3 regions of the Lysinibacillus sp. NPDC056220 genome follow, and region 1 is predicted to be linked to each of the others. Evidence: riboswitches for the same ligand, from Rfam matches in the RefSeq annotation. Region 1 holds a riboswitch; each other region holds the start of a gene.

Region 1 (7,890 bases):
GATATTTATAAGGTGCTGTTAATGATTTCACATGATTTTGAAGGGTTTGAATAAGCCCTTGATCACCATTAACACCATACTGCAGGATAATAAATGCTTTAACGATGTTCCCGCGAACTCTATCAGGGCTTGCAATGACAGCAACCTCTTTCACAGTCGGATGCTTCATCAACGCATCCTCCACTTCAAAGGGTCCAATTGTGTAACCTGAGGAAATAATGACATCATCCCCGCGTCCTTCAAACCAAAAGTAGCCGTCCGCATCTTTATAAGCTCGATCCCCTGTTATATACCAATCACCACGAAATTGTAAATTTGTACGTTCTGGATCATTTAAATATCTTTTAAAGAGTGCAGGTGTTTCTCGATGAACGGCAATATCACCTACTTCTCCTATAGCTACTGGCTCACCAAAATCGTCTATAATTTCAACGGTGTTGCCAGGGGTAGGCTTCCCCATCGAACCAACTCTTGCCTCCATACCTACCATAGTCCCTACCAGTAAGGTATTTTCTGTTTGACCATAACCATCTCGCACCTGTAGATGAAAAGTATCCGCGAATTTTTTTATAACTTCACTGTTCAAGGGCTCACCTGCTGAAACAGCTTGTCGAATTGAACTGATATCATACTCCTGTAAATTGTCAAGTGCTGCCATAAAACGATATTCAGTCGGTGTACAACATAAGATATTCATTTTAAATTTTTCAAGCAATGTTAAATAGGTTGCCGCATCAAACTTTCCTTTATAGACAAAAGCAGTGGCACCACTGCCTAAAATGGCGAGAAACGGGCTCCAAATCCATTTTTGCCATCCTGGTGCTGCGGTTGCCCATACAATATCATTTTCTTGTACTCCTAGCCAATGAGGAGCTGTTGTCCGTAAATGTGCATAGCCCCAGCTATGCGTATGCACTGCAGCTTTCGGATTTCCTGTTGTGCCACTTGTATAAGCTAAAAATGCATGGTCTGTACTTTTTGTTGGTGTAGAACTTATGTAAGTTGTTGGTTGCTTTCGCATTATGTCTAACAATGGCTGCCATGGCTCATGAGCATTTCCAATAACAAATAGCTGCACCTCTTGTAAATTTTCTACTTGATCAAATTGCTGAATGTAAGGCTCAAAGGCCACAATTGCTTTAGCATCGGCATGATGAATACGATACTCAATATCTTTTGTTCTTAGCATTTCAGAGCTTGGAATGATTGTTAAACCCGCTTTTAATGCAGCAATATAGACAATGTATGCTTCTACTGAGCGTGGTACCATCACTAAAATGACATCACCTTTAGTTAATCCATTTTTTGTAAAGACATGTGCCGCCTGATTCGCTCTTTCAAGTAAATGTGCGTAGGTGATAAATTGTACATCAGAATGCTCTTCATAAATTATCAATGCATTTTTAGTTGAATCCTTAGCATATTTTTCAAATTCATCAGTTATGTTATACCATTCTGGTGCTACTAATTCTTGTCTTTTCATGGCAAATGCCCCCTTTTGATAAGACACATTATACTCCTTTCTTAGAATTTTCAATGGTTTACACTTGATTTGAGTAAAGTCATGACAACTATCATACTTACCTATATGGCATCAGTCACGTTTTGTTGATAGGAAAACTTGCTATTGAATACATATGAAAAGTATGGTACATTTTGGTCAACTAAAAGCAAGATTGCAGGGGGACTCATAAAGAGTTGAGAAGGTAAAACCTGACCCTTTGAACCTGTTAGTTAATACTGACGTAGGGAGCAATGAACATCTTTTTTTCAGATGAAAGGCTCTTTTTCGTGCATTTTTACACAAAAGAGCCTTTTTTGCGTGCTTACGTCCACCCATGAAGGAGGACTAAAATGATTTTTCAAACGATTCGTCAACAACAACCGCTTATACACTGTATAACTAATTATGTTGTGGCTAATTTCCAAGCAAATGGCTTATTGGCATTAGGTGCCTCTCCTGTCATGGCTGATGACAGCCATGAGGTAGAAGAAATGGTCGCCATTGCAGAAGCTCTTTTAATCAATATTGGTACACTGAATGATCGAACAAAGGAAGCGATGCTGTTAGCAGGAAAAAAGGCAAATACCCTTAGTATTCCTGTTATATTAGATCCAGTTGGCGCAGGTGCCACAGTTTATCGCAAGGAAACCGTACACCTATTACTTACAGACATACAATTTGCGGTCATACGCTGTAACAAGGGAGAACTTGCGGCATTAGTGAATGTGGAATGGCAACAAAAAGGTGTTGATAGTGGTGATGGATTTATTGACATAGAAACAGAAGCAACATTATTGGCTCAACGCTACAACTGTATAGTCATTGTTACAGGCGAACATGATTTTATGACAGACGGTGTGCAGAGCCAATGGATAACTGGTGGAAATTCACAAATGACAGAAGTCACTGGTACAGGCTGTTTACTTAGTGCTATATGTGGAGCCGCCTACTGTTCAGGAGAAGATCCATACAGTCAATTAGTGGAAACCCTCACTTACTACAAAAAAGCAGCTGAGCTAGCATCAGCCTTTACAGAGGATATCGGGGATATTCAAATTGCTTTGCTAAATGCCCTTCATCGTCTTTCAAAGGAGGGTGAGGCTTCATGCATATTGTAACGACAATTGCAGGCTCAGATAGTGGTGGTGGCGCTGGTATTCAGGCTGATTTAAAAACATTCCAGGAATTAGGGGTTTTCGGTACCTCAGTTATTACAGCTTTAACTGCTCAAAACACACGAGGTGTAACAGGGGTTTTCCCAATTGAAGTTAATTTTGTTGAAAAACAATTTCATGCATTACTAGAAGATTTTTCGATTGCTGCGATTAAAACGGGGATGCTTTATTCCTCGGATATTATTCAGACAATCGCACACATTTTACAGGATTTAAAAATCCCACTAATTGTTGATCCAGTTATGATTGCAAAAGGTGGAGAAAACTTATTGCAGCAAGAGGCTATTGAAGCCATGCGCATTTCTTTACTACCACTTGCTACAATTGTGACACCTAATATACCAGAAGCAGAGGCACTTACTGGAAGAAAAATAAATCAATTCTCTGATATGGAGGAGGTCGCTCAATGCTTTTTCCAACTAGGTGTTCACTGTGTCATCATTAAAGGTGGGCATCTCCCCAATTCGTTATATGCGATTGATTATGTATTTATAAAAAATGACAAATATTTTTCCATGCAGTCTCCTCGTATTCCAACGAAAAACACACATGGTACAGGTTGTACATTTTCAGCAGCTCTCACTGCTTTTATTGCTCAAGGTTTGACAATTGAAAAAGCTGTTATTGAAGCTAAAAAATTTATACAATTAGCTATTATGCATGATTTAGCCATTGGTAATGGTCATGGCCCTACAAATCATTTTGCTTATCGGCTGCATAATGGTGCCTGCGAGGTGAAGTTAGTTGAAACGTGAGGATTTACAGCTTTATTTTATTATGGGTACAAGCAATGTTTCCCATCAAGAGCCGTTAGTTGTTCTCGAAAAAGCGCTGAGGGCTGGCATAACCATGTTTCAATTACGTGAAAAAGGTCCTTACGCATTAACAGGACTAGCTTATGAGCAATTTGCCCGCCAGTGTCAACAATTATGTCAACATTACCATGTGCCGTTTATTGTTAACGATGACGTGGATCTAGCAGTACGACTTGGTGCTGATGGTGTCCATATTGGACAAGATGATGAACAGATTGCCATTGCACGGAAAAAAATGGCGAACCGGATTCTTGGCGTTTCCGTACATTCGCAGGAGGAACTACAAATAGCTATTGATCATCATGCTGATTATGTAGGTATCGGCCCTATTTTTGCCACAACATCTAAAAGTGATGCACAGCCACCATGTGGCACCAATTTTTTACAGAAGGCTTCCAAATTACAGCCTAACTTACCTATCGTGGCTATAGGTGGTATAAATGGGATAAATGCTGATATTGTTTTTCAAGCTGGTGCTGATGGAGTTGCTGTTATCTCTGCTCTCTGTGAAAGTGAGGATATTGAACAAACAGTATCCATATTTAAGTCTTTAAATCGCATAAAAAGATGATCTTTAAACAAACTAAAACCAGTGCCTTTTACGGTCACTGGTTTTAAGTTTATAAATGCTTATTTAGCATTTATTGGTTGTTGTTTGGCATACCCTTTAATTGAGATTCTGCCATTTGTACAAGACGTTTAGTGATTTCACCACCAACGGAACCGTTAGCACGAGCTGAAGCGTCAGCCCCTAATTGAACACCAAATTCTTGTGCAATTTCGTATTTCATTTGATCAAGTGCTTGTTGTACACCAGGTACTGCAAGCTGGTTTGAACTGCGGTTGTTGTTTGAAGCCATGTTTCTCACCTCCTTGTGAATATAGAATGTGCGTTATTAGATTTTTAATACAAAAAAAATAAAGGTAAATTGTACCTCTATTGGCATATGCCGAACTATACAAAAAAAACCGTCTCAAATAGGCTATTTGAGACGGTTTTTGAACTTTTGATTTATAAAAGATCAGCAAACTTATCTTGCTGTTGCTCTTCTTCTTTCTTAGGGAAAATATAGACCTCACGATTTTTGACAGCACGTGCTATAAGTTCATCAAAATCAGAAAAGCTTTCGTAATGCTCAACCTTTTCGAGCTTAGGCTTTGTTTTAGGACTAGCAGGCGTAAAGATTGTACAGCAGTCCTCGAAAGGCTGAATAGATGTTTCATAGGTGCCAATTTGTTCAGCTAACTCAATGATTTCTAATTTATCTGATGAAATTAATGGTCGTAAAATAGGCGTATTCGTTACTGCATTTATAGCCGTTAAGCTTTCAAGTGTTTGACTCGCTACTTGTCCAAGGCTTTCTCCCGTGACAATCGCAAGAGCTCCGATTTCCTCACGTACTTGATCAGCAACCTTTAACATCATACGACGAGTTGTTGTCATTGATACATTAGATGGTACTTTATCTTTAATCAATACTTGTATTTCAGTAAAAGGAATAACGTGCAAACGAATATTAGCACCAAATTTCGTTAACTCATTTGCAAGCACTTTTACTTTTTCTAATGAATTTTGGCTTGTATAGGGTGGACTAAAAAAGTGAATAGCTTCTAAACGGACTCCGCGTTTCATCATTAAATAACCTGCAACAGGACTATCAATACCACCTGAAAGCATTAACAATGACTTCCCATTTGATCCTACAGGCATTCCTCCTGCACCTGGAATGACTTGCGCCATCATATAGGTTGCATCATGACGGACTTCTACACGTAACTCGATATCTGGTTGCTTCACTTTCACCGATAAATTGTTAAATTGAGGTAAAACATATCCACCAATTTCCCGCTGAATCGCATGTGATTCTAACGGGAAGGTTTTATCAGTACGTTTCACTTCCACTTTAAACGTATATGGCTGGTCTTTAAATGTTTCCATTATCGTAATCGCAAGTTTTTTCATACTTTCCATATCTTTTTCACACGCTGCAACAGGGCTAAATGATTGGATACCAAAAATTTTAGGCAAACCTGTTACAAGTGTTTGCATTTGTGCGTCATTCTCTATTGCAATAAACATTCGATCACGTTCGGTACGAATATGAAGATGTCCTAAATCTGCAAAAGCATGGCGGATATTCTCACGTAAACGGCGGATAAAATCCATCTTATTGCGACCTTTTGTAGAAAGTTCACCATATCGAATTAAAATTTCTTTCCAAATCATTACTTTATTTCTCCTTTAAGCTCTAGCATTACTTCTGCTAATACTTGTTTAAACTTTTTAATATCTTCGGCTGTGTTATGTGCACCAAAACTAATACGGATGACACCTTTTTTATAATGCTCATCTAGATGCAATGCTTCGACAACATGACTTGTTTTAGTTTGCTTCGAAGAACAAGCACTGGATGTTGATACAATCACACCTCGTTTTTGCATCGCATTAATGATGACTTCTCCTTTTAAATCGCGAACACTGAAAGATATAATATGTGACGCTCCCTGTGGAGTCGACAAAATATGAATAGCCTCTCCATATTCATTTAGCTGTGCAAGAATTTCATCATGCCATTGACGGTATTTTTTTGCATGGTCATGCATGGTTTCAACCGCAATACGAGCTGCCTTAGATAAAGCCACAGCTTGTGGAACAGCTACAGTCCCACTACGCAATCCAAATTCTTGGCCACCTCCAAGTGCATAGGGCTGCCATCTTATCGCTTTACGAAATGCTAATACGCCAGAGCCTTTAAAGCCATGAATTTTATGGCCAGAGATCGAAATACAATCCGGTCCCTCTTCACCCTTAAAGGATACAGCTAATTTCCCGAAGCTTTGTACAGCATCCACATGTAAGGCTGCACGACTCATTTCATGGATTAATTTAGCTGCTTCATCAATCGGTTGGATAGCACCCATCTCATTGTTTACATGCATCATACTTACTAAAATTGTATCTTTACGTATTTTTGCACGAAGTTCATCCAATGAAATAATACCACGATGATCAACCTTTAAATATTCCACTTCAAAGCCCTCTGTTGCGAGCTGTTTCACAGTCTCTAAAACAGAAGGATGCTCAATTTCAGTTGTTAAAATATGCTTTCCTATATGTGTATTGCTACGCGCTATTCCAAAAATAGCCGCATTATTCGATTCCGTACCACCTGAAGTAAATAGCACATTTTTTGCTTCTGTTTGCAAAATATCTGCTACTTGCTCACGTGCCCGCATTAATAAATCATTTGCTTCAACACCCATAGCATGGATGGATGCAGGATTGGCATAATACTGCTCATTTACAACCATAAACGCCTGAAGAACTTCTTTTAATGGTTTAGTTGTGGCACTATTATCTAAATAAATTGTATCATTCATTATTTTTCACACACTTTCAAAACGTTGATGTAACGGTATTTATCATAACGCAATCTTTAGCGATTGACCACTAACTTTAACGATAATTCATATTTTAATCTCAAGAGTGATGGAACTCACAATTTTTTTAACATCGTAATAAATTCCGTTGGCGTACTAAATTCGAGCTCTTTCACAAATCCTAATTTTTCATATAGGAATATAGCTCGCTTATTGAATAGGGCGACTGTTAAACGGAGCGGCTGAGGATATTCTTCCTCCATATTCTTGATGATAAATGAAAAGAACTTTGTGCCAAAACCTTTTCCTGTTAGCGTTGGTTTCATGCCAATACCAATATCTATATAATCTTCTGAATAAGCATTATAATCATGTCCTTTTGGCACTTGCGCAGCTGACCCCGTGCAATAAAAACCGATTAAGTCCTCTTGCTCATTAATTATGGCAAAGTAAGGATTATCAAGAAACTCCCGCAAGGATTCCTCGGATAATTCATTATTATAAAAATCATAGGGCTCTTCATATTGCCAACATACAATTTCCTGAGCATACTTTTCATTCATTTTTCGAATGAACAATCCCATCCGTCTCACACCCTTATCCAAATTTAAAAAGAAAGCTGTCTAAAAAGTAATTTCTAAACTTTTTAGACAGCATAAATGTAGTTTTAATTGTTAGTCATAGTCTGCTCTGCTACCATTTCTTGAATACGTTTTAATGCACCTGGCTCCATTTCTTCCACAGCTGTCCCTGCTTCCTCTAATGCTTTGGAATAACGGAATTGATGGAATGCTTCCTCCGCCTCTTTTAAACGCGCATTTAATGTTGGATTGGATGCACGATGACGATTACCATACTGAATAATACGTTCTATGAGCATTACATTCTCTATTAACTCATGAGCTTTTGCTCTAACATCCTCTACACAAAGTGTTGCAGCATTTAAATTATTATGAACCGTTCCCATATTAAGTGGAACTTCCTGCAGACTTTGCATAACTACATATATATGCTC
Region 2 (7,890 bases), on a different contig from region 1:
TATAAGCTGTTCGACTGATAACTTAAAATTAGCTCAAATTATTACTAAATTAGCCTATAAAAATGGTGCAAAACAAGTATTTGTCGATTTATCTGACGATGAACTTGTTCGTACTCGCTATGAAGGAGCACCGAAAGACTCATTTGATTTCTTCCCACCATGGAAAGTTCAAGAACGTGAGTGGCTGGCTGAAAATGGTGCTGCTTTCCTAAGCATTAGTTCACAAAACCCAGATTTACTAAAAGGTATTGAGCGTGACAGAATTATGGCGTTCCAAAAAGCATCAGGCCAAGCATTAGCGAACTATTATCAGTTGCTACAGTCTGATAAATTTAGTTGGTCAGTTATCGCTGCTCCATCTAAAGCATGGGCAGCAAAGGTTTTTCCTGATTTACCAGAGGATCAACAAATGGATGCCCTATGGGAAGCTATCTTTGCAGCGACGCGTATTGATCTTGAACATTCAGTGGAAGCTTGGTTAGCTCACGACAAAGAATTACACGACAAAGCGGATTATTTAAACAGCAAACAGTATAAGTCGCTTCACTACACGGCTCCAGGTACAGATTTAACCATCGAGTTACCTGCACATCACATCTGGACAGGCGGTAGTAGTGTCAACGAACAAGGTCAAACATTTATGGCGAATATACCTACTGAAGAAATTTTTACTGCACCTTTAAAAACAGGCATAAATGGGTTTGTATCCAGCACTAAACCGTTAAGCTATGGTGGCAATATTATTAACAATTTCACATTAACGTTTAAAGATGGCCGTATTATCGATGTAAAAGCTGAGGAAGGTCAAGAAATTTTAGCTTCTCTTATTGAAACAGACGAGGGGGCGCATTATCTTGGTGAAATAGCATTAGTGCCTCATCATTCCCCTATTTCCCAATCGAATTTGTTATTCTACAATACGTTATTTGATGAAAATGCCTCAAATCATTTAGCCATTGGTAGTGCTTATGCTTTTTGTATTGAAGGTGGTAAAGACATGTCTTCTGATGAGTTAGCTGCTCATGGCATAAACCAAAGCTTAACACATGTAGACTTTATGATTGGATCGAATAAAATGAATATTGATGGCATTACCCACGATAATCAAAAAGAACCAATATTCCGTGATGGAAATTGGGCATTCTAAATAATCCATTCTTACTAATAGTATTCTAGTCTAGTATGTTATGGATGTCATAAATTATCCTTAGATTTTCCTAGTATCCTATTGTATAATTAGTTTAGGGTAATTAGTAGATCATTTAAGTAGAGAGGAGCTCTAAAAATGTTCATTACAACTGTTCTTGGCTTTTCAGCAGTTTTATTAATTTCAACTGGATTCTTCATCCACTACCTACAAGTAGGTTTAGATAGCAAGTCTTCAGTAACTGTAGATCCAAAGCCAAACGAAAAATTTTAAGTAAAAAAACAGCTACTGTAAAAGTAGCTGTTTTTTTATAGTTTCAACGTTATTAAGCTGCTAAAGTGTACGAAGTTTGCTTCTTTATTGTAAAAATTGTCTGAAAAAAGTCTTTATTGTTTGCATAATTAAAGTTTTGCTCTAAAATATTTTTTGTAAGGAAGGGAGCAATTTTCATGACAATGTTACAAGATATTTTAGGGTTTAACAAAGAGTTTGTACAAGAGAAAAAATATGAACCATTCATCACTACAAAATATCCTGATAAACGTATTGTTGTTTTATCTTGTATGGATACTCGTCTTGTAGAGCTTTTACCAAAAGCGATGAATCTCCGTAATGGCGATGTAAAAATTGTGAAAAGTGCCGGTGCATTAGTGAGCCATCCTTTCGGTGCTGTAATGCGTAGTTTATTAGTTGCTGTCTATGGCCTACAAGCAGATGAAGTTTATGTGGTTGGACATTATGACTGTGGTATGAGTGCAGTTGATCCTGATGCCATGCTAAGTGAAATGGTTAAAAGAGGTATCAATCCAGAAACCATCAAAATGCTGGAGTATTCTGGTTTTGATTTAAAAGAATTTTTACGTGGTTTTGGTGATGTAGCGACAAGTGTCAAAAAAAGTGTCGACACGATTCGAAATCACCCATTAATGGTAAAAGACGTTCCTGTACATGGTTTAATTATTGACCCAAATACAGGTCATCTAGATTTAATTGAAGATGGTAACCATCAATAGTTATCCTAACTTGATTTATAGCTAATCAATAAACAAGTGCTTTCCTTTGAAAAGAAAGGCACTTGTTTATTTATTCATCCTCTAAACGAGCATACATATAATGATCCACCCAATGACCATTAATATACAGGAGCTTCCTTAAAAGACCTTCCTGTTGAAAGCCCGCCTTCTCTAAAACACGCATCGAGGGATTATTTTGGGTTGATACATATGCCTCTACTCGATGTAGCCCAATTTGATCGAATGCAAAGCGGACTACCATATTCACTGCCTCAGTAACAATTCCTTTACCTACGTAAATTTCATCCATAGCATATCCCACAAATGCACTTGAGTAGGGTAAACGTTTTACAGCATATAGTGCAATATGTCCTATTAGGTTATTAGTACCATGCTCAAAAATGCCAAAAGTAAATTCTCGCTTTGAATCCATTAAATATAAGCTTTCTTGAATTTTTTTATATTGCGCGTCGATCGTATAGTATTCAGGTCTTTGTAAAGGCTCATATGTTGACCAAAAGTATTTATTGCGGCTTACGAGACCTGTTAAACTTCGTGCATCATTTTCTTGGAATGTTCGGATGTAGCATTTTTCCCCCTTTATAGTTACCACATTCCCACCCTTTTTTCTTAATAAATTCCAAATTTTAAGCACCATTTCTCCACACTAGCCTTCCAATCAATATCGGTAGAAATTTTCACTACCTTCTTAACTAATAGAATTTAAAGGAGTAATCCCTAGTTTTACCTTATTGTATGTAAAAAAAGATGCTGCTACAACTAAAACAGCTCATGTCTTCATGTCATAGCACCATCATTTTACATTTTATTTTTTACTTCTTCTTCTCATTCAAGGTGTTCAGGCTGGATGAGTCAGCATCTTCTAAAAGCGGATTGTCTAATACATTTGTTAAATGAAGTCCACGTTTCAGTGCCTCTCGTTCAATATGTGCAAGCGTTTCTTGTAGCACCTGCACACGTGCATATTTTTTATCGTTTCCAGCTACTAAAATCCATGGAGCATTTTTCTTATCGGTCTTGTCAAACATTTCATTGGCAGCCTCAATATATTGTGGTGACTTTTCTCGATTGCGCCAATCCTCTTCTGTTAGCTTCCAAGATTTATATGGATTTTGTTCTCGTTCCTTAAAACGCTTTAATTGCTCCTCATCTGAAACATGAAGCCAGAACTTAATTATTATGTAGTCCCCCGCAGTTAAAATCTTTTCAAAATTATTAATCTCCTCATAGGCACGAGACCATTCTTCCTTCGTTGCGAACCCTTCAATACGTTCTACTAATACACGCCCATACCATGAACGATCGAAAACAGCGATTTGCCCATGCTGAGGTAGCTTTCTCCAGAACCGTTGTAAATAGTTATAGCGTAGCTCATGTGGCTGTGGAGCTGAAATTGGGTGTACGACATAGCCACGTGGATCGACACGTTCAATTAAACGTTTTATCGCTCCACCTTTCCCAGCGGCATCCATACCTTCAAACACTAAAATTAAACCAATTTTGTTTTTTAATAAAAATTGTTGGGCATTTAACATTTCATATTGGAGTACTTTTAATTTCTTTTTATACATCTTTTTATCTAGTTCAATAGATAGGTCTAGATTTTTTAAGTTTTGTGTCATAAAGCTTCACTCCTTTATTTTGTATATATTCTTATTGTACTAAAGAAATAAATGGATGCCTATTGAGATGGTAAATTGTAGATAGTGTTAGCAAACAACACGATACATTGATGGAAGTTTCCGTTATAATAAAATGAGTGACAGTACTATACTTATTTGTCTTTTCCCTATACAATTTAACACGAAGGGAGAGGAAAGCATGCCTCGGTTTTTATTGATGACAATTTCGTATATTGTCTCACTCATCCTAACCTTTTCATCTTTTTTCATGAAACTTAACGGTCAGTCTTCTTTAGAAATTTCTAATCGTTTTTCGGTGGTATTTGCACCTGTTGATGGAAGTCATTTAATTTGGATTGTCATTTATTTATTCATCGGTTATTGGTTAGTGATGAACATCAAAAAGACATCTATGAAACAGTCTGCGCTCTTTAGTTGCATAAATATTTTACAAGCATTAATGATATACGTATGGCATCATGAATTATTTATTGTTTCTCTCGGCATTACCCTACTCTTAGTCTTGTATCTATTTATGTTGTACAATACGTATCCACTTCATGACAAATCACTGTCGGGTCGTATTCCTTTCGCCATTTATTTAGCATGGATGACATTTATTTTCATCACAAATATTAGCTTTACGTTAACAGCTTATGGTTGGAACGGTTTTGGTCTAAGTACTCCTCTTTGGGCAGTTATTTTACTGACATTAGGTGGAGTCATTGCGCTACATATCCGCTTTCATCACTTTGATATCATGTATCCAAGTGTTTTTATATGGGCTTATATAGGAATCGCTTTACATAATGGTTTTGATGAGCTACTCGTAACAACCGCTGCGTTATTTTTATGTGGTGTACTCTTTGTTGGCATTTTATTCATTAAAAAAAATCCTGCCTACCAAAAGTAATTTGGTGAGCAGGATTTTTTGTGTCATCCTAGTCTTCGTCTAATGAAGTGAGGATAATTGGTTTATCTTTTGTAACAATCACTGAATGCTCAATTTGAGCAACAAGAGACTTATCGGGTGTTATGAATGTCCAACCATCACCAGCTTCTACTATATGCTCTGCTTTTGCAGAGATAAATGGCTCAACTGCAAGAACCATGCCTTCTTTCATAATCGTAGAGTCCCATGCATCATAATAATTTAAAATGTGATTTGGCTCATCATGTAAAGAACGACCTAAACCATGGCCTGTTAAATTCATGATAACTGTTAAGCCATTAGCATTCGCCTCGCGCTCTACCGCCTTGCCAATTTGATTTAATTTAGAGCCAGCCTTTACCTTTGTCATTGCACGATCAAAAGCATCTTTGGCAACACGACATAGTTTTTCTTTATCTTCATAGCCATCACCGACTACAAAAGAAATACCTGTGTCGGCAAAGTAGCCATCTAAAGAGCCTGAAACATCGATATTAACGATATCTCCCTCCTGAATAACACGTTTACCTGGGATACCGTGCGCTACTTCCTCGTTGACACTAATACAAGTATATCCTGGGAAGTCATATTCTCCTTTTGGTCCAGAAATCGCACCTGCCTCAGCAAACATTCGACCGGCAATTTCATCTAGTTCAAGTGTTGTGACACCTGGTTTTGTAGCAGCCTTCATTGTTTCACGGATCTCCGCACAAATGCGTCCAATTTTTTTAAAAGCTTCAATCTCTTCTTGCGTTTTTACAATCATGTATAACGTCCCTTTCATCTAATATCTACTCTTTAATATAACATAACTTTTTATACGTATAACGCTAAACGCTTTAAATATTGTATGCGTGCCTCCTTGGCAAAGTGCAAAAAGCGCTATTCTCTTATAACTATATAAAAAACCCCTTCACCAACATGAAGGGGGATGGCATTATGCTTTACGTTGCATAAGTTGTGGAGCCGCTGTGAATAATAACACTCCCACAATGGCTGTTAATACTGTAGCAGGAAGCATATATGTACCATTATAAATAATCGAATAAATCCATGCATTTTGATCGCCGGCATACTCCGCAAAAAATACAGCCCCAGCAGTAGTATGTGCTACATAACGCAAGAAGCCTGCAAACACAGTACCTAAAATAATATAAAGTGCCATTTTCGTTTTGTTTAGTTGACTTGCTGCCTCTAGTAAAGGTCTGCGCACAATGGCTGCTAATCCTACAACTGTGAAAGCGACGCCATAATCTAGTAACCCTTGAAGCCAGTGTACAATATAAGCGCCAAACATGGTTTGCATAACACCTACAAGTAAGCCTGTTGTTAGGCCAGCTACTAAGCCCCAGCGAATAGCAATTAACATAATTGGTACCATGACAAGACTAACAGAGCCACCTTGTGCCCATACTTTAAACGAGACCTGATCCAGCACAAGGCCAATTGCTGCAAATATTGCAATCTCCACTAACATTAATAGTCTTTTTTTGTCCATACATATTCTCTCCTTTGTTCCGATGTAGGATACAAGAGCAGGAATAGAAAAGCGCTGATTTGATTCTCTCTGACATCTTATTATTTTCAAGAATGAAAAAACGATGCCAGGACAGAGCCTCACATCGTACAAGTGTCGGTTTCTATCCACATCCCTACGTAAGTGCTAGCTTACAGGTTCAAAGAGTAAAGGCATTACGTGCCCAGTCTCAGCTGACATCATCAGCTCCCCTTGTGGTCGTTACATCTGAATTTACTTTGAATAATTACATTGTACGCAAAGCATGGAATGATTACAACCTCTTCCATACTTAATTTTTGAAACTTTGCTGATTTCCATGCGTAAATATTAAAAAAGGAGGTACAACTATGGAGAACCAAAAAATTTTATCTGCCTTCAGCTATCTCAGTATTTTCTTTGCTCCTTTCATCGTACCATTGATTGTTTATTTCGTTTCGAAAGATGCTGATATCAAAAGACATTCCATTCGCGCACTAGTGTCTCATTTAATTCCTTTTGTATTTGGTATATTATTTTTCATTGTCTTTGTGTTTTCTACCTTTAGTTTAGATCCCACTTCAAGTAATAGTACAGTAATGATCGTTTGGTTCATTTCGTTCGCCATTTACGGAATTGTCTCGCTCGGAATCGTAATATGGAATATTATTCAAGCCGTTCGAGTTATCCGCTAATGTTTTACTTTTAGAATAAACAGGTAGAAGTAATTAAAAAAGGAGCTGTGTTTTTAATGAAAGTATCAAAGGTAGTAAAAACCGCTGTTAAATTAGCGCCGATTGTTATACCGATTGTAAAAAAAGTGATGGCAGCAAAAAAAGGGACAACTTCTACAGTCAGTCCTCGGAAAAAATGAAAGGAAGGTGTATTTCCTTAAGCCGGAAATACACCTTCCTTTATTTTATTTCAAAGTGTGTTTGACTATGTCCGTTTAATGTTTTTTCGACATGTAAAACGGCTGGCATCGCGGATTTTAATTCAGGCACATGGGAGATGACGCCAATCATTCGGCCAGAATCTTGTAAATCGATTAAGGTGTCTATTGCTTTATTTAATGATTCCTCATCGAGCGAGCCAAAGCCCTCATCAATAAACATAGTTTCAATATGAATATTGCCTTGGAAGCTTTGAATAACATCCGCCATTCCCAGAGCAAGACTTAATGACGCATTGAACTTTTCACCACCAGATAACGTTTTGACATCTCGTAATTGATCTGTGTAAGCATCATATACATCAAGCCCAAGTCCACTTTGCTTTGCATGCTTTTCAAGTCTGTCTGAGCGTCTAAGCTCAAATTGACCATTCGATAAATGATTAAGGCGAATATTGGCTGCCTCTGTAATTTGATCTAAATAATTTATTTGAATATATCGTTCAAAGGACAGCTTTTTCGAATTTTGCCCATTTAATAAGCCATATAGCTCCTTTACACGTCCAGCCTCACTCTCAAGTAAACGTAGCTCTCTTTCTGTTTCCTCGACTTTGTTCATAAAGCTTTGACATGATTTCACAAATCCATCTATTTGCTGAAGTTGTTTAAAGGCATCCTCATAGGCGATTCGGAGGCTTTTCACAGTCGCCTCCATCAAGGCTAAATCTTGCTCCTCTTTTCCTTGAAGATGTTTTTCTCCTTCTGAAAT
Region 3 (7,890 bases), on a different contig from region 1:
GCGTGAATTACAGCAACGTCTTGGCAAGACCTTTGTTTTCGTTACTCACGATCAGGAAGAAGCACTTGCTATGAGTGATGAAATTTTCGTCTTAAGTGAAGGGCAAATTCAACAATCTGGTACACCAGTAGATATCTATGATGAACCTATTAATCGCTTCGTGGCAGATTTCATTGGTGAATCCAATATAGTACCCGGTGTCATGATTGAAGATTTTAAGGTTGAATTTGCTGGTAAGATTTTCGAATGTGTTGACCAAGGTATGAAACCAAATGAGAAAATTGATATTGTTATACGCCCAGAGGATTTAGAAATGACAACTATAGATAAAGGGAAGCTTGTAGTAAAAGTAGATACACAATTATTCCGTGGCGTCCATTATGAGCTATCTACGTATGATAAAGATGGCAATGAATGGCTAGTCCATTCGTTGAAAAAAGCTGAAGTAGGGACAGAAATCGGCTTAGACTTTGATCCAGAGTCCATTCATGTAATGCGTTTAAATGAAACAGAGGAAGAGTTCGATAAACGATTAGAATCCTACGGAGACGACGAAGATGCAAACTAAGCCATCAAAATCAGCGTTATTTCCATATGTTTTATGGATCGCCTTTTTTGTTATCGCGCCGATTGCACTCGTTGTTTATTATTCCCTACTCGATTTACATGGCAATTTTACGCTCGATAATTATAAAGCGTTCTTCACTTCTGTTTACTTAAAAATGACATTAAGCTCGTTTTGGTATGCATTTTTAATTACATTATTTACATTATTAATTTCATATCCAACTGCTTACTTTTTAACAAAAACGAAACATAAGCAGCTTTGGTTACTGCTCATTATTATTCCTTCATGGATTAATTTATTGTTAAAAACATATGCCTTTATCGGCATCTTTGGTTTATACGGGCCAATTAATGCATTTATCGAAGTGTTTGGCTTTGATCCAAAGCAAATGCTTTTTACGGATATTAGCTTTGTTTTTGTATCCGTGTACATTTTTATTCCGTTTATGATTTTACCGATATTTAATTCTTTAGATCGTTTAAATCCGACACTTATTTATGCATCTCGTGATTTAGGCGCATCTGCCTTTACAACGTTCCGTCGCGTTGTTTTACCATTGACAATGGATGGTGTTAAATCAGGTATTCAGGTTGTCTTCATCCCTGCTCTATCACTTTTCATGATTACTCGCTTAATTGCAGGAAATCGTGTTATCACGCTTGGTACAGCGATTGAGCAGCAATTCCTTGTGACACAAAATTGGGGGATGGGTTCAACTATTGCCGTGTTCTTAATTTTATTTATGGTCATCATTATGCTTGTTACGGGACAAAAAGATAAAGGAGGTCGCGTACGATGAACAAACTCTCTGCATCAGCCAAAGTCTATTTAACGATTGTTTTTGTCGTTCTGTATGCACCCATTTTCTATTTAATCTTTTATTCGTTCAATAGTGGTGGCTCCATGAATAACTTTGAGTCCTTTACTTTAGAGCATTATCAGGCTGTTTTTGAAGATTCAAGGCTACTTGTTATTTTAATCAATACTGTTATCGTAGCATTACTATCTGCTTTAATTTCTACTATTATTGGAACATTAGGAGCAATTGGTATTGTCACTGTCAAAGATTCAAAAATGCGTAATACATTATTGTCCCTAAACAATGTTTTAATTGTCAGTCCAGATGTCATCATTGGGGCAAGCTTTTTAATTCTATTTACAATGGTTGGCATTAAATTAGGCTTTGCTTCAGTATTATTAGCACACGTAGCGTTTAGTGTACCGATTGTAGTGTTAATGGTTTTACCTAAATTGTTAGAAATGAATAAATCACTAATTGATGCAGCGTTAGATTTAGGAGCAACCAAAAAGGATGTTATGATGCGTGTCATTTTACCGTATATTCAGCCAGGTATTTTTGCAGGCTTCTTCCTAGCTCTTACGTATTCATTAGATGATTTTGCTGTGACATTTTTCGTAACCGGCAATGGCTTCAGTACATTATCGGTAGAAATCTACTCGATGGCTCGCGCAGGAATATCTCTCACAGTTAACGCTATTTCTGGATTAGTATTCTTTGTAACCGTTATCGTTGTGGTTGGTTATTACTTCATTACAAGTCGTACAAGCAAAAGAACGGAGGGACAACAATGAAGTCATTAATTCAAGCGACCATCGCTATCCTTGTTGTTTCTGCCCTTTTATTCTATGCTGCTGACGCCTTAAGTGCAGGTGGCGGTAAAAGTGGAAAAGACACTTTAACCATTTTTAACTGGGGAGAGTATATTGACCCTGATCTATTGAAGGAATTTGAAAAAGAAACAGGTATTCATGTCATCTATGAAACATTTGACTCTAATGAAGCTATGATGACAAAAATACAGCAAGGTGGTACAGCTTACGATATTGCTGTTCCTTCTGAGTATATGATTGAAAAAATGAAGGAAGATAATTTATTGATTCCTTTAGACAAAGCAAAAATACCGAATTTAAAAAATATCGACCCTTACTTTTTAGACTTACCATTCGATGATAACAATCAATATTCAGTTCCTTACTTTTGGGGAACAGTAGGGATTGTCTATAATCCAAAACTAGTTGGAAATTTAGATTTCTCTTCTTGGGACGATTTATGGGATCCTTCATTAAAAAGAAAAGTATTTTTAGTAGACGGTGCCCGTGAAGTGATTGGGATGGGGTTAAATAGTCTTGGACACTCCTTGAATTCATTGGAAAACAATGAACTACGGGAAGCAACTGACAAATTGATTACACTTGCGCCCAACGTAAAAGCGATCATTGGGGATGAAATTACACCATTAATGATTAATAATGAAGCAACAGTAGCCCTCACTTGGTCTGGTCAGGCAGCAGACATGATGTTTGAAAATGAAGAGTTGGACTTTGCTGTTCCTGAAGAGGGCTCCAATCTATGGTTCGATAATATGGTTATTCCCAAAACATCGAAAAATATTGATGGTGCACATGCCTTCATCAATTTTATGCTAAGTGCAGAATCCGGTGCTCAAAATGCCGATTATGTTGGCTATTCAACGCCAAATATTGCTGCGATGGACTTAATGGACCCAGAAGTAGTTTCAGATGAACGCTACTACCCATCTGAGGACCAACGTGATACCTTAGAGGTATACAAAAACTTAGGTCCAGATTACTTAGGAAAATATAATGAACTGTTTTTAGAATTTAAAATGAGTATTCGATAATTTATAAGAGCGAATTGGTCTACAAACCAATTCGCCTTTTTTATTTAAGCATTCATTTGTATCGCTATATTTAGAAAGAAATTCTACTAGTAACCAGTTGTCGATCATACAATCCCACTTCGTCTAGGTATCATCAATTTTTTCAAGATGCCAGCAATCTTTAGTTTTTCTTTATCCATAAAAAGACCTTGAATCTACGTCGTACGACACCTGCGCATTATAACTTCATCTTTAACTTTCATCTACACGGTTATAGGTAATGGCAAACGCAATTATTTATTTTCACTAGTTTTTTACTCTCCCTACTTCAAGTCTCTAGAAAAAGCAATTCTCTCTCCTCACTCCACACCCCGAATTTTTATGAGATAAAAGCTTTTCTGGAAAATCATTCTACATATCGAACCAGTTACAGCAATCTCAACTATTAGCCAGCCATAATTCTTTATGATAGACTGTACTATATTTGATTACAAAAAGGGGGGCTTGTCGATGACCCAGCAGAAGTCCAATAAGGCGGCTTTGTATATTTTAATGTTTAACATGTTTATCGCAATGGGGAGTATTGGAATTATTATTCCTGTAATGCCTGAATATTTAAGAATATTTGGAGCAGCAGGACAAGTTCTAGGCATGCTTATTGCAACGTTCGCCTTAGCACAATTCGTATTTTCTCCAATTGCTGGGAATCTTTCGGACCAGTATGGGCGGAAAAATTTAATTATTTTCGGTCTTATACTAACAGGACTTGCACAAATCGGTTTTGGCCTTTCTACAGATGTATGGATGCTCTTTTTAGCACGTTTTTTAGGTGGCCTTGGCTCTGCATTTGTAGCACCTCCTATTATGGCTTTTGTAGCAGACGTGACAACTTATGAAGAACGCGGAAAAGGAATGAGTTTGTTAGGAGCTGCTATGTCTTTCGGCTTTATGATTGGCCCTGGAATTGGTGGTTTCCTTGCAAAGGTTAGCTTACATTTTCCATTTTTCATGGCGGGAGCTGCCGCCATTTTAGCGGCTATTTTATCTTACTTTTTATTACCATCTACAAAGCCAAATACTGCGCAAAATAGTCAAAAGCAAGATAATCTGGTAAAACAGATGGCTCGCTCTGTACATATGCCTTATTTTGTTATGTTAATTATTATGATGGTATTCTCATTTGGGATTGCTAACTTCCAAACGACCTTATCACTATTTGTGACAGAGAAATTTAATTACTCACCTGGCGATATTGCCATCATTTTAGTTGTTGGTGGTGCGTTTGGGGTAATTGTACAAATGTTTATTATTACGCCACTCTTTAAACGGTTTGGTGAAATGAAAGTAGTTTTGGTCAATTTATTTATTGCGGCCGTTGCTATTTTCTTAATATTATTTGTTTCTGGTTTTGCACTAATATTAGTTGTTGCAACCATCTTCTCTACGGCGACAACGTTGATTCGTCCAGCTGTTAATACTCTCATATCAAAACTTGCAGAAAAAGAGCAAGGATTCGCAGCCGGCTTGAATAATGCCTATATGAGTCTAGGAAATATGATTGGACCCGCTTTGGCTGGTTTTTTATTTGACTGGAATATGAACAGTCCTTATATTTTTGGTGCCATTATCTTATTAGCTTGCTTCTTCCTTGCCCTGATTTGGACATTGAAAAAGGCGCCTCAGCTTATGCATCCAGATTCACATTAATAGGTAACTCTTATTGACTATTTATTGAAGTATGTTACACTTCTAAAAAATAGAAAAATACTTACCACTAGGGGAGTCTTCTAAAGGCTGAGACGTATATGGTTATATACGGACCCTTCGAACCTGATCTAGTTCATACTAGCGGAGGGAAGTGGCGCTTCTTGCTATTTTCAGTGTATAAGCAAGGCCGCTTCCTGTCGTTTGAAGGAAGCGGCTTTTTTCATTTTCCTAGTGGCTAAAATGAAAAGGAGTACACCTAACATGTCTATTAGAAAATTAACAATTATGGCTTTATTAGTAGCGATTGCTATTGCAGGTTCTACTTTTATCTCCATTCCAACTGGGATTGCTCGTGCTTATCCGGTGCAGCACGCTATTAACGTAATAGGAGCCATTATACTTGGACCCGTATCTACAGTTGTAGTTGCCTTTGTTACGGCCATTATTCGAATCCTTACAGGGACAGGCTCTCTTTTAGCCATTCCTGGTAGTATTATTGGTGCATTATGCGCAGGGCTTGCCTATAAATATAGCGGTAAAATTTGGTTTGCTGGTTTGGGTGAAGTGATTGGCACTGGTCTTCTAGCATCACTTGTAGCAGTGCCCTATGCAAAGGTACTAATGGGAACTTCCGTAGCAGCCTTGTTTTTTATGCCTGCCTTTTTAATATCAAGTACAATTGGAGCAATTTTAGGCATTTTAGTAGCTAGCAGTTTGCGAAAAACGGTGCTAGTAAGATATTTTAATCCTACTCTCTTTATTAAATAGTGTCGTAGGAGGATTTCTTTTTCCATGAATGTACAAAAAGCAGTGCGAAATTCGCACTGCTTTCATCTAAACTAAATTATTGGCGTTTTTTCATACCCTTTAATAGTTGTGCTACCTTCGTGTCTTCTGCTTGTACAGGGAGATCCTCTACCAGTTGCTCCTTTTTCTTCGACTTCGTTAGGAAATTCCAGCCAAAGCGCCTTATTGTTATATCAATAAAGAATAAGAGCATACCTGCAAGGAGAAGCCATGTGGCAATGTTTTGACGATCCGCCCCTTGCTTTGTAAAGTCACGGAACACTTCTTGTGGTTCTTTTAAAACAGCACCACCTGTTTGTTCGGTTATTTCTTCTATTAATTTATCATTAACAGGAAGAAGTTCATATTCAGCGCTGTAAGGAACACTTAATCCCGCCTGATAAATCGTTTCCTTTTCATCAGCGATACGGAAGAAGATTAACCCCGGCTCAGCTTGTACCACAGCTCGCACCTGAGAGGCTGATATAGTTTCAAGCTGTGTGTCTAGCTCTTCACCCGCTTCATTAACAGCCACAATATCTAAAAATGCTGCTTCATTTGTAGGGTCTGTAATCATAAAGGATCCATCTGATTCTACTCTTACATCGTAGGCAACGTCATTATAACTTGGGAGCATTTGCGAAATAAGCGTTTGCCAAAATGTGCCCCAGTCCTGCCATCTTGCCCAGTCTCCTGACCACTTTCCTGTTGAATCAGAAGTAAATGCGAATGTTTTGCCAAGACCGTATTGCCATTGTGCTAATACTGGATCTTCCTTTTCGCTTTCAGCCACGACGGTAGCACCCTGCTTTGCGGTTGTTCCAATATAAGCATTCATTTGTGGAACGCCATTGGCAAATAGCGTATTCCATCCCCCTGCATTATACAGTACAGGATAGAATGGATTATCTTCAATGTACGTACGGGAAATCATGGCCGTTTCACGAGATAAAATGGACGGAATAGTTTGCTCATCGATAACATTGTAGAAACGTCCACTCCCCATCTCACTCAGAGCTTCCAATAAGTTTGCATCCGCGTCTTGACCAATAGCTACTGTCGATAAGGTTATTCCGTTATCTTTTCCTTGTTCAATTAAATCGTCATAATTTCCTGGCTGCGATTGTCCATCCGTTAAAAGAATAATATGCTTACGTTGCAGTTTCATATCTGCTAGGTTTTCATATGCTTTTGCCAGTGAACCATAGATTTCTGTTCCGCCTCCTGGTGTAACGGATAAAATGGTATCCACTGCCTCTTCTTTATTATTCAAAGGTCCAGTCTCTATAATTTCCCAAGGACGATCATCAAATGCTATAAATCCTAATGTATCTTCATCACGTAGCATTTCAACTGATCGTGCAGCCGCTTCCTTTGCAAGCTCTAGCTTGGATCCTGACATACTGCCAGAACGGTCTAGCACAATGACAAGTCCTAGCGAAGGTAATTGTTCTTTCCCCTTTATCTCCATTTCAACAGGTAATAAAGTTTCAATTGGTGTTTTAAAATAACCACCTAAACCAAAGCTATTTTCTCCACCCACCATTGCAAAACCAACACCAAAGTTTTTGACTGCTTGCTCTATCACACTCATTTTTGCCTCACCGACTAAATGTCCCGGTACATTATCAAAAATAATGGCATTATATTGCAAATAACTGGAGAGTTCATTTGGCAAGCTTTCAGGTGATTTTACATCATAGCCTATTGATTGCTGACCAAGTGCTGCCGCTAGTGGTGAAGCTGTTTCATAGCCATTCACAATGAGTAAATGTGGTTCGCTTTGTACCATTGTGACACTTGTTAATTTATTGTTTTCAAATATTGCGTCCTGTCCTACTTGAACAACGGCTTCATATTTCACCAGCCCTTCACCAGTCGCTGCATGTTTATAGGTAAACATATTCGTTCCTTCGGCTAGCTCGACTCCCTCACGATGAATCAGTTCATCATTTTCATATAATAATAGCTCGCCTTGTCCAGCTGTTGTTGCATGCACTTCTGTTACCAGTTGTTGTTGCTCACCTACATAGGCAACTTGTGGGGACACAAAGCTTTTTAATGAAACATCATTCACAACAGGCTGACTGAAGGGCACAACATCCACACTAATATTGGAGCCTTTAAACTTCGTGGCGAAATCTAAAGCACTTCCCTTTGTCTCATTGCCATCTGTTAATAGCACAA

Evidence for each region. Region 1 has a riboswitch for thiamine pyrophosphate ahead of thiM (hydroxyethylthiazole kinase). Riboswitches for the same ligand answer to the same signal wherever they lie in the genome.
Region 2: linked by a shared signal. The riboswitch ahead of thiT (energy-coupled thiamine transporter ThiT) and the one ahead of thiM (hydroxyethylthiazole kinase) in region 1 are both predicted to bind thiamine pyrophosphate.
Region 3: linked by a shared signal. The riboswitch ahead of thiW (energy coupling factor transporter S component ThiW) and the one ahead of thiM (hydroxyethylthiazole kinase) in region 1 are both predicted to bind thiamine pyrophosphate.

What each region holds. Positions count from the first base shown of each region.
Region 1 covers NZ_JBMOXD010000002.1:118,432-126,321, reverse strand. Annotated here, with positions in the region: gene mbcS (acyl-CoA synthetase MbcS) at 1-1,483, opposite strand, end outside; TPP riboswitch at 1,671-1,769, shown strand; gene thiM (hydroxyethylthiazole kinase) at 1,855-2,622, shown strand; gene thiD (bifunctional hydroxymethylpyrimidine kinase/phosphomethylpyrimidine kinase) at 2,610-3,434, shown strand; gene thiE (thiamine phosphate synthase) at 3,424-4,065, shown strand; gene ACOZBY_RS05615 (alpha/beta-type small acid-soluble spore protein) at 4,136-4,354, opposite strand; gene thiI (tRNA uracil 4-sulfurtransferase ThiI) at 4,507-5,721, opposite strand; gene ACOZBY_RS05605 (cysteine desulfurase family protein) at 5,721-6,875, opposite strand; gene ACOZBY_RS05600 (GNAT family N-acetyltransferase) at 6,992-7,459, opposite strand; gene ezrA (septation ring formation regulator EzrA) at 7,543-7,890, opposite strand, start outside.
Region 2 covers NZ_JBMOXD010000008.1:78,842-86,731, reverse strand. Annotated here, with positions in the region: gene ACOZBY_RS19230 (aminopeptidase) at 1-1,147, shown strand, start outside; gene ACOZBY_RS19225 (hypothetical protein) at 1,286-1,420, shown strand; gene ACOZBY_RS19220 (beta-class carbonic anhydrase) at 1,597-2,160, shown strand; gene ACOZBY_RS19215 (GNAT family N-acetyltransferase) at 2,231-2,818, opposite strand; gene ACOZBY_RS19210 (polyphosphate kinase 2 family protein) at 2,994-3,803, opposite strand; gene ACOZBY_RS19205 (hypothetical protein) at 4,003-4,716, shown strand; gene map (type I methionyl aminopeptidase) at 4,745-5,500, opposite strand; gene thiT (energy-coupled thiamine transporter ThiT) at 5,672-6,232, opposite strand; TPP riboswitch at 6,367-6,474, opposite strand; gene ACOZBY_RS19190 (DUF4870 domain-containing protein) at 6,601-6,924, shown strand; gene ACOZBY_RS19185 (hypothetical protein) at 6,981-7,103, shown strand; gene ACOZBY_RS19180 (AAA family ATPase) at 7,144-7,890, opposite strand, start outside.
Region 3 covers NZ_JBMOXD010000001.1:668,163-676,052, forward strand. Annotated here, with positions in the region: gene ACOZBY_RS03255 (ABC transporter ATP-binding protein) at 1-568, shown strand, start outside; gene ACOZBY_RS03260 (ABC transporter permease) at 558-1,367, shown strand; gene ACOZBY_RS03265 (ABC transporter permease) at 1,364-2,161, shown strand; gene ACOZBY_RS03270 (ABC transporter substrate-binding protein) at 2,158-3,231, shown strand; gene ACOZBY_RS03275 (MFS transporter) at 3,721-4,917, shown strand; TPP riboswitch at 4,977-5,084, shown strand; gene thiW (energy coupling factor transporter S component ThiW) at 5,179-5,685, shown strand; gene ACOZBY_RS03285 (VWA domain-containing protein) at 5,762-7,890, opposite strand, start outside.